DNA from 2 places in the Variovorax sp. W1I1 genome. Region 1 is predicted to be linked to the other one. Evidence: predicted binding sites of a transcription regulator. Region 1 holds the regulator's gene; the other holds the start of a gene.

The links. Region 1 encodes LexA, which represses DNA repair genes until DNA is damaged. Its sites were predicted from a motif close to ACTGTATNNNNATACAGT; they were not measured.
Region 2: QFZ83_RS19285 (PA0069 family radical SAM protein) is a predicted target of LexA. The motif match lies at 1,920-1,937, and genes of this name have one in related genera.

The regions. Positions count from the first base shown of each region.
Region 1 covers NZ_JAUSWZ010000001.1:3,036,965-3,042,122, forward strand. Annotated here, with positions in the region: gene adk (adenylate kinase) at 1-569, shown strand, start outside; gene QFZ83_RS14175 (asparaginase) at 599-1,561, opposite strand; gene lexA (transcriptional repressor LexA) at 1,635-2,318, shown strand; gene QFZ83_RS14185 (hypothetical protein) at 2,456-2,812, shown strand; gene QFZ83_RS14190 (D-2-hydroxyacid dehydrogenase family protein) at 2,912-3,919, shown strand; gene QFZ83_RS14195 (MFS transporter) at 3,980-5,137, shown strand.
Region 2 covers NZ_JAUSWZ010000001.1:4,106,508-4,111,665, reverse strand. Annotated here, with positions in the region: gene QFZ83_RS19300 (cyclopropane-fatty-acyl-phospholipid synthase family protein) at 1-695, opposite strand, end outside; gene QFZ83_RS19295 (thiol-disulfide oxidoreductase DCC family protein) at 755-1,186, opposite strand; gene QFZ83_RS19290 (GbsR/MarR family transcriptional regulator) at 1,248-1,841, opposite strand; gene QFZ83_RS19285 (PA0069 family radical SAM protein) at 1,960-3,057, shown strand; gene QFZ83_RS19280 (MFS family transporter) at 3,127-4,470, opposite strand; gene QFZ83_RS19275 (response regulator transcription factor) at 4,624-5,158, opposite strand, start outside.

The DNA.
Region 1 (5,158 bases):
CGACCGGCGACATGCTGCGCGCCGCCGTCAAGGCCGGCACGCCGCTCGGATTGCAGGCCAAGGCCGTCATGGATGCAGGCGCACTGGTGAGCGACGACCTGATCATCAACCTCGTGAAAGAGCGCATCGCCCAGCCCGACTGCGCCGACGGTTTTCTGTTCGACGGTTTCCCGCGCACCATTCCACAGGCCGATGCCATGAAGGCCGCGGGCGTCAAGCTCGACTACGTGCTCGAGATCGACGTGCCCTTCAGCGACATCATCGAACGCATGAGTGGCCGCCGTTCGCACCCGGCATCGGGCCGCACCTACCACGTCAAGTTCAACCCGCCCAAGATCGAAGGCAAGGACGACGTGACCGGCGAAGACCTGATCCAGCGCGAGGACGACAAGGAAGAAACCGTGGGCAAGCGGCTCGACGTGTACAGCCAGCAGACGCGTCCTCTGGTCGACTACTACTCCGCCTGGGCCAAGGCCGATCCGGCCGCTGCGCCGAAGTACCGCGCGATCAAGGGCGTCGGCACAGTCGACGAAATCACGCAACGTGCCCTGGCGGCATTGAGCAGCTGATCCCTGCCGCCCTTCGACAGGGCGGCTATCTAATCCCCCAGTAGTTCCAGCATCAGCGCGATGCGCGCCTTCACGGGTGTGAGCGCGCCTGCGTCACGCAGCCGGTCATCGGTCTTCGGCAGGATGCGGCCATTGGTACAGCGCGTCGCGCGCAGCACCGCAACGCCCGCGTCCTGCGCCTTGAACGCCGCAGCTTCCAACGCGTGATGCACGGTGCCATTGCCGGTGGTGGCTAGGACCAGACCGCGGACAGGTTCGTCCGCGCCCTCCCGAAGAAGCGCATCGATGATTGCGCCGCTCGCACCAGCGTGGCTCATGACGATCTCGACCCGCGGCCAAGGTCCTGATGCGCTCAGTGCCTTCGACGCTTGGGATGACGACGACGTCGGCCACTCCCTCACGCGCCGCACTGCGCCCTCTTCCACGTAGCCAATCGGCCCTGCATCGCCGGATGCGAAGGCATCGAGGCGGTACGTGTGCACCTTCTGCACTTCCACCCCGCTGTGGACCGTGCCGGCGCATACCGCCGTCACGCCCTGGGCGCCCGCCGTCGCCGCGACGGCGATGGCATCCCGCACGTTCTGCGGACCATCCGGCGAAAGCGCAGTGGCCGGGCGCATCGCGCAAGTCAGCACCACGGGCTTCGCCGGTGCCAGCACCGAATGAAGGAAGAAAGCCGTCTCCTCGAGCGTGTCGGTACCGTGGGTGATCACCACACCGGCCACGTCAGGTTGCGCCAGCCAATGCACGCACCGTTGCGCGAGCTTCTGCCAGATGTCGAAGGCCATGTCCTTGCTGTCGACCTGCGCCACCTGCTCCGCCAGCAGCGCGATGCCCTCGGGTGCCTCGATGCTGCCCAGCAGGTCCGCCACATCGACTTGCCCAGCGGTGTAGCCGATGTTGTCACCGCTGCTGGAGGCCCTTCCGGCGATGGTCCCGCCGGTGCCCAGAACCACCACGCGACGCACTTCGGGCAACGGCAAATTGGCCATGACTTGTCAACTTCCAAAAACTGGTTAAAAATACAGGTACTGGATATCTAGCCAGTGCCGCAAGGAACCACATATGCAGTTCGCCGTGAAGCTTACCGCCCGCCAGCAGCAGATTCTCGACTTGATCCAGAGCGCTATTGCGCGCACTGGTGCCCCGCCCACACGCGCCGAAATCGCCAATGAGCTGGGGTTCAAGTCGGCCAACGCCGCCGAAGAGCACCTGCAGGCGCTGGCCCGCAAGGGCGTGATCGAACTTGTCAGCGGCACCTCGCGCGGCATTCGACTCAAGGGCGACGCGCTGCGTTCGCTCAACGAAACGCGCCATCGCGAAGGCGGGCAGTTCTCGCTCTCGCTGCCCGGCATGGCGCAGCTGGCGCTGCCGCTCATCGGCCGTGTTGCGGCAGGCTCGCCCATCCTGGCGCAAGAGCATGTCGACCAGACCTACTACGTCGAGAACACGCTGTTCCAGCGCCAGCCCGATTACCTGCTCAAGGTGCGCGGCATGTCGATGCGCGACGCCGGCATCATGGATGGCGACCTGCTCGCCGTGCAGGCAACCAAGGAAGCGCGCAATGGCCAGATCGTGGTCGCGCGCCTGGGCGACGAAGTCACCGTCAAGCGCCTGAAGCGCAACAAGCAGGTGATCGAGCTGCATGCCGAGAACCCCGACTACCCGACCATCATCGTCCAGCCCGGCGAGCCTTTCGAAATCGAAGGCCTCGCGGTCGGCCTCATCCGCAACACCATGCTGATGTAGGCCTCACGGCCTGCTTGCAGCAGCACCCATCCGGCCGCAACAGGTGGCGGGCGTATGGCGCGAAGTCGCCATCACCCTGTCGCGGCCGATTCAAGAAATCCTGCCTGTGTTCAACCTCAGACTTTTTTGGAGTTCACATGGGAATCGCCCTCCTCGCCATCGCTGATTTCTGGATGCCGCTGCAATCGCTTGCAAGCCGCCTCATCCCCGCCCGCCGTGCCCCTCACCGGGACAGCAACGAAACCGCCGCCGGCCTGCGCTACGTGGCCGTGCGCCCCGCCTGCACCACGCGCACCGCTGGTACGCCTGCACCGACGGCAACCGCCACCGCGCCGGCACGCCCACTGCGTGTAGTTCGCGTGATCGACGGAAAAAGCCGGGACCGCAGCCGCATGGTGATCTCGGGCCGCATGGCCGATGTCTGTGCGGAGCTCGACCGACTGGCAGCGCTCGAAGCCGCTGAAACCGCGCCCAGCTCCACGCGCCTGCACTGAGGCATTTCCCCCGGCGAGCCGCTCCAGAAGCGCCCCGGGGTGGGTATCCAAACGTTCACCGGCGCGACAGCCCAATGCTGCGAGGCACAATGGCACGCCATGAACATTGTGATCCTCGACGATTACCAGGACGCCGTGCGCAAGCTGCGCTGCGCCGCCAAGCTGGACGCGTACGCGGCCAAGGTCTACACCAACACGGTCAAGGGCATCGGCCAACTGTCGGTTCGCCTGAAAGACGCCGACGTGATCGTGCTGATTCGCGAGCGCACCCAGATCTCGCGCCAGCTCATCGAAAAGCTGCCCAAGCTCAAGCTCATTTCGCAGACCGGGCGCGTCGGCGGCCACATCGACGTCAATGCCTGCACCGAGCGCGGCGTGGCAGTGGCCGAGGGCTCGGGCTCTCCGCAGGCACCGGCCGAACTCACCTGGGCGCTGATCATGGCGGCCATGCGCCGGCTGCCGCAGTACATCAGCAACTTGAAGCACGGGGCGTGGCAGCAATCGGGTCTCAAGTCGGCCTCGATGCCGCCCAATTTCGGGCTCGGCTCGGTGCTCAAGGGCAAGACGCTCTGCATCTGGGGCTATGGCCGCATCGGCCAGTTGGTCGCGCGCTACGGGCAGGCCTTCGGCATGCAGGTGGTGATCTGGGGGCGAGAGGCAAGCTGCGCCAAGGCGCGCTCCGACGGCTTCCAGGTCGCGCAGAACCGGCACGAATTCTTTGCCGCGGCGGACGTGCTCTCGGTGCACCTGCGGCTGAACGAGGAAACCAACGGCCTCGTCACCCTCGAAGACCTGTCGCGCATGAAGCCGACAGCGCTCTTCGTGAACACTTCCCGCGCCGAACTGGTCGAGGCCGATGCCCTGCTCGCCGCGCTCAATCGCGGACGCCCGGGCCTCGCGGCCATCGACGTGTTCGAGAGCGAGCCGCCGCTGCAGGGCCACGCGCTGCTGCGCTTGGAGAACTGCATCTGCACGCCGCACATCGGCTATGTGGAGCAGGACAGCTACGAGAGCTACTTCGGCCAGGCTTTCGACAACGTCGTGAGCTTCATCAAGGGCAATCCCACCAACATCGTGAATCCCGGCGCCTTGCAGGTCCGCCGGTGAGTTCATGAGCCGCCGGGCCGCCCCAAGGCGAATCTCGCAGCCGAAGGCGCAGGTCATTCGATGAGCCGGCCTGCGCCCCGGGGCGCGCTCTGGGCGCTGCTCGCCGGCAATTTCGTGATCGGCACCGGCGTGATGGTGGTGCCCGGCACGCTCAACGAGATCAGCACATCGCTTGCTGTCACCGCTGCGACAGCGGGCCAGCTGATCACCGCCGCCGCGATCGTGATGTGCCTCGGCGCACCGCTGCTGGCGGCCCTGGTCGCGGGCTGGGACCGCCGCCAACTCCTGGCCCTCACGCTCCTCTGGTACGCCGCCGGACACGCCCTCTCCTCGCTCATGCCGAGCTTCGCCGCGCTTTTGCCGGTTCGCATGCTCACGGTGATTGCGCCGGCGATCTTCACGCCCCAGGCCGCGGCCTGCGCCGGCATGCTCGTGCCGCCGGAACACCGCGGCCGCGCCGTCACCTTCGTCTTCCTCGGCTGGTCGATGGCCTCGGTGCTGGGCCTGCCCATCGGCGCGCTGATCGGCGGCCACCTCGGCTGGCGCATGGCCTTCATGGCCATTGCGATGCTCAGCATCGTCAGCGCCGCCTCGATCTGGCTCACGCTGCCCACCGGCATCCGGCCTGCCGCGCTCACAGCCGCCGCGTGGTCTCGCGTGCTGCGCAGCCCGGTGCTGATGGGCATCGTTTCAGTCACGGCGCTCCAGGGCTCGGGGCAGTTCGTGCTCTTCAGCTATTTCGGGCCGATCCTCAAGCAGAGCTTCGGTGCGGATGCCAACACGCTGAGCCTGATGTGGGCGCTGTTCGGTGCCTTCGGGCTGATCGGCAACATGGTGGTCAGCCGCTACATCGACCGCGTGGGCGCCGGCCGGATGGTGCTTCTGACGTCCTCGCTGATCGCCTTGAGCCTGCTGCTCTGGCCGTTCGCCAGCACGCTCGCCTGGCTCGCGGTGGTGATCGTGCCTTGGGGCATCGGCTGCTTCGCCACCAACTCGGCGCAGCAGGCGCGGCTCGTAGGGCTTGCGCCCGCGCTCGCGCCTGGCTCCGTCGCGCTCAACAGTTCGGGCATCTACATCGGCCAGGCTGTCGGCGCGGCGCTCGGCGGCTGGCTGCTGGCGAACGACGCCGCGCCGTGGATGAGCCGGGTCGGCCTGGCGCTGCTGCTGCTTGCCATTGGCCTCAGCGTAACCATCGACCGCAGCCGCCGCGCGGCCTGAAAAACACGAAGCCCGCGTAAG
Region 2 (5,158 bases), 1.1 Mb from region 1:
CGCACGGCCAGCGTGGGCACGGCCCAGCTGTCGGCCCAGAGGCGATGCAGCCAGGCGGCGATGCGGCCGGGGTTCTTGCACAGCAGGAAGCCATCGACCACCACGAGCCGCGCGCCAGGCTTGAGCAGGCGCGCGGCCTCGCGCACGAAGTCGGCCTTGGCGGTGCCTTCGGCATAGCAGGCGCTCTCCACCGCCCAGGCGCCGTCGGCTTGCGCGGCAGGCAGGCCGGTGCGGGTGTAGTCGGCTTCGATGTGGGCCATGCGGTCGGCCACGCCGGCAGCGGCATCGAGCCGCGCGGCGATGCGGTTCTGCACGGGCACGTTGGTGACGGTGACCGCGTAGAGCGATGCGTCGTCGCCGACCAGCGTGCGCGCGGTGGCGCCGGCGCCGCAGCCCATGTCGATCACGCAGCGGCGTTGCCGGCTCGCGGCGGGTTGCGATTCATCGAGCCGCAGCGCGCGGCCGACTGCACGGTTCATCTCCACCAGCATGCCTTCGCGGCGCAGCGGGTTGAGCCCCGCGCGCCAGAAGCCGAAGTGCATGTTGTAGCTCGGGCTCCAAGCGCTGTAGTCGACCGCGACTTCGGTGAAGTAGTCCTGCGTGTCCTCGGCCGTGATCGGAGCGCTCGTGGTGTTCACGGGTGCGTGCGTCGCAGTGGACGGCATGCGGAAGTCGGGCTGGAAGACGTTGGGCATCGAGGGTCCTTCTGGCGTTGGTTCTTGTGATTCCCTGGGGGCGTGACAGCGTGATCGGTTCAGAAGCGGCAGTGGTCGTCGGCGCAGGTGGTGGGCGCGATGGCGCCGCGGCCCGCGAGGCGTGCGACAAGCCAGCGCGGCAGCCGGTAGCGGTTGCGTGCGAGCAGGGCATAGGCGCGGTCGGCGAGCGCGCCGACGATGGGCAGGTCGAGCAGTGCGCCTCCCGCCGGCATGCCCACGGCCGCGCGGCAGGCGCGGATCGCTGCAACGCCGGAGAGCACGCGCCCGGATGCGTCGACCGCGTGCATGGCCGTCATCAACGCCTCGCGTGGGGCCGGGCCGGCAGCGAAGCCGGGGGGCGAGCAGTCGACAAGGTTCAGTCGGCCGGCCGCATCGCGTGCGCGCATGGCGCCCATTTCGGCCACGCACAGCGGGCAAGTAGCGTCGTAGTAGACGGTCAGCGGGTACGCGGCAACGGCTAGGCGGCTCATGGTGTTCTTCGCTCTCGATATTTCAGTCAAAACAGAAATAGATGGGCAAAAAAAGGAGAACTCAGATCATCGGCAGGCTCGCGTGGTGCGCGTCGGGGTCTTCTCCTTTGCCGGTTGGTGCTGCGGGAGCCGCATCGCCGCGCACGAACTTCTGCACGCTGGCCCCGAGCGTCAGCACCTTGTCGAGCGTGCCGGGCGAGAGCCGCAGCATCTCGTCGGCCCAGGTGGCGAGCTTGTCCATGAGCTCCATGGTGGAGCGGATGCGGTCTTGCGCATCGGCCGGTTCCTTCTGGAAATCGGGGCTGGAGACCAGCTCGCGCAGCACGCGGATGGTGGGATCGAATTCGCGCTCCTTGCGCTCACGCACCACGGTGCGGAACAGCTCCCACACATCGACGCTGGTCTCGAAATAGTCGCGCCGGTCGCCCAGGATGTGGGTGATGCGCACGAGGTTCCAGGCCTGCAGTTCTTTCAGGCTGTTGCTGATGTTGGAACGGGCCACGCCCAGCGTTTCGGAGAGTTCCTCGGCGTGCATCGGCTTGCCGTGCGCGAAGAGCAGCGCGTGGATCTGCGAGACGGTGCGGTTGACGCCCCACATGGAGCCCATTTCGCCCCAGTGGACGACGAACTTGCGTTGAATTTCTGTGAGTTCCATGGCGTCGAGTCTAGGATTTCCTGAATTTCTGTCAATAGAGAAATAGAAAAATCACCGGCCGCTGATGAATAGTGAAATACTGTATGAATACACAGTAAATTCATCGAGAGGATTTGCCATGCCACCCGCATCCCCCGTTCCCATTCACATCATCAAAGGCCGAGGTGCGGCCACCCGGCTGGCGCACCGTTTCTCCAAAGACGAGCGCAACGCGTTCGACGACGGCTGGGGCACGCTCGAAGAGGGCGTGGCCGAGGCCGGGGAACTCATGCCTCTCGCGACCGAGGTGCGCTTCGAGGACGTGAAGTCGGTGCTCACCGAAAACGACTCGCCCGACATCTACTTCGATCGCGCGCTCAATCCGTACCGCGGCTGCGAGCACGGCTGCATCTATTGCTTCGCGCGGCCCACGCACAGTTACCTCAATCTCTCGCCCGGCCTCGACTTCGAGACCAAGCTCATCGCCAAGCGCAACATCGTCGAGGTGCTGCGCGCCGAACTCGGGCGCAAGAGCTACCGGCCGAGCCAGATCGCCATCGGCACCGCCACCGACTGCTACCAGCCGATCGAGCGCGAGTTGCGGCTCACGCGCTCGGTCATCGAGTTGCTCCAGGAAGTGCGGCATCCGTTCGCGCTGGTCACCAAGTCGAGCGCCGTCGAGCACGACCTCGACCTGATCGCGCCGATGGCGGCCGAGCACCTCGCCGCGGTGTATGTGACCGTGACCACGCTCGACGGCGAACTCGCCCGCAAGCTCGAGCCGCGCGCTGCCGCGCCGCACCGGCGGCTGCGCACCATCCGCACCTTGGCCGAAGCAGGCGTGCCGGTGGGCGTGAGCGTGGCGCCGCAGATTCCCTTCGTGACCGAAGACATGGAACACGTGCTCGAAGCCGCCTGGGAGGCCGGTGCGCGCAGCGCGTTCTACACGGTGGTGCGGCTGCCGTGGGAGGTGGCGCCGCTCTTCAAGGAATGGCTCGCGCTGCACTACCCGCAGCGCGCGGACCGCATCATGGCGCGCATCCACGAGATGCGCGGCGGCAAGGACTACGACGCCGATTTCGCCACGCGCATGAAGGGCTCGGGCCTGTGGGCCGACCTGATCCACCAGCGCTTCCAGAAAGCGACGAATCGCCTGGGCTTCAATCGAGAGCGCATTCCGATGGACACCACCGCGTTCCGGCCGCCGGGGGCGGCGGGGCAGGGCAACCTGTTCTAGCGGATCTGCGCGCGGTGGCGGCCTTCGCTCGGCGCCGTTCGAGCATCAGGCCGTTTCTGTGTTCTGTTCTTACTTGTCGTGATGCAGGTAAGTCGCGCGGCGCGGCAGCAGCAGGCTGACCGCGAACACCACCGCCATCATGGCCGTCACGTACCAGTAGAAGTACGACTCGTGGCCGATCGACTTCAGACCCAGCGCCACGTATTCCGCGCTGCCGCCGAAGATGGCATTGCCCACCGCATACGACAGCCCCACGCCCAGCGCGCGCACTTCGGGCGGAAACATCTCGGCTTTCACGATGCCGCTGATCGAGGTGTAGAAGCTCACCACGGCCAGTGCCACGACGATCAGGATGCCGGCCAAGAGCGGGCTGGTCACGCTCTGCAGGCTGGTCAGCACGGGCACGGTGATCAATGCGCCGAGTGCGCCGAACAGCAGCATGTTGCTGCGCCGGCCGATGCGGTCGGACAGCGCGCCCAAGAGCGGCTGCATGCACATGTAGATGAAGAGGCACGCCGTCATCACGTTGCTGGCCGTCTTGATCGACATGCCGGCCGAGTTCACCAGGTACTTCTGCATGTAGGTGGTGAAGGTATAGAAGATCAGCGAGCCGCCGGCCGTGTAGCCCAGCACCATGAAGAAGGCGCGCTTGTGGTGCTTGAACAGTTCGCCCATGGTGCCGGCGCCCTTGACGGCGCGTGTCTCCGTGCTGGCGGTCTCGGTGAGCGAGCGGCGCAGCATGAGCGCCACCACCGCGGCCACCGCGCCCAGCACGAAGGGAATGCGCCAGCCCCAGGCCTTGAGTTCGGCGTCGTCCAGGAACTGCTGCAGCACCACCACGACCACCACGGCCAGCAACTGGCCGCCGATGAGCGTCACGTACTGGAAGGACGAGAAGAAGCCGCGCTGTCCGCGCATCGCCACTTCGCTCATGTAGGTGGCCGTGGTGCCGTATTCGCCACCGACCGACAGGCCCTGCAGCAGCCGCGCGGCCAGGAGCAGCACCGGTGCCGCCGCGCCGATGCTGGCGTAGGTGGGCAGGCAGGCGATGACCAGCGAGCCCACGCACATCATCGTCACCGAGACCACCATCGAGGTCTTGCGGCCCTTGCGGTCGGCCAGCCGGCCGAAGATCCAGCCGCCGATCGGGCGCATCAGGAAGCCGGCGGCGAACACGCCGGCCGTGTTGAGCAACTGCGCCGTCGGGTCCGACTTGGGAAAGAACGCGGGCGCGAAGTAGATGGCGCAGAACGCGTAGACGTAGAAGTCGAACCACTCCACGAGGTTGCCCGACGAGGCCGCGAAGATCGCGAAGATGCGCTTGCGCTTTTCCTCGAAGGTGTAGGGCGTGGAAGACGTGTCGGGGGCGGATGCGTCCGGGCTGGAGGCACCGGCGCTGGCGATGGCGGTCATTGGAGGTCCTTGTCTCTGGGCGCGGCCCGTGGGACCGCTTGAAGCTTGTCCCCGGAGTCTCTTTCGCCGCCGCCGTGCCGTCGTCCGTAGCCGCCCGTCGCGCTGCTACGTACGTGTACGCAAGGGTAAATACCTAGAAGCCTCCTGCGACAGCTACAGCGCGTGCTCTCGCAGGAAGCGGTCGAGCTCGTGGCTGTTCGACAGGCCCAGCTTGGCGAACACGTGGGCGCGGTGCGTCTCCACCGTGCGCAGCTCCAGCGGCGCGAGCTCGAGCGCGATCTTCTTGTTGGGCTTGCCCTCGGCGACCAGCCGGGCCACCTGCATCTCGCGCGGCGTGAGCTTGGCCCACAGCAACTGCGCGGCCTGCCGGGCCTGGCGGCGCACGGCGATGTCCTGCGCCTGCTGCAAGGCCTTGGCGATGCTCTCGAGCAGGCGCTCGTCGTTGCAGGGCTTTTCGAGCCAGCCGAATGCGCCGTTCTGCACCGCCTCGACGGCCATCGGAATGTCGCCGTGGCCGGAGAGGAACAGCACGACCAGCGGGCTGTCCTGTGCGCGCAGCGCGTCGAACACCTGCAGGCCGCTCATGCCTTCCATGCGCAGGTCGAGCACGACGCAGCCCGCGCGCTGGATGTCGGCGCTGGCCAGGAACGCCTCGCCCGAGGCGAAGGTCTGCACCGCGTAGCCGCGC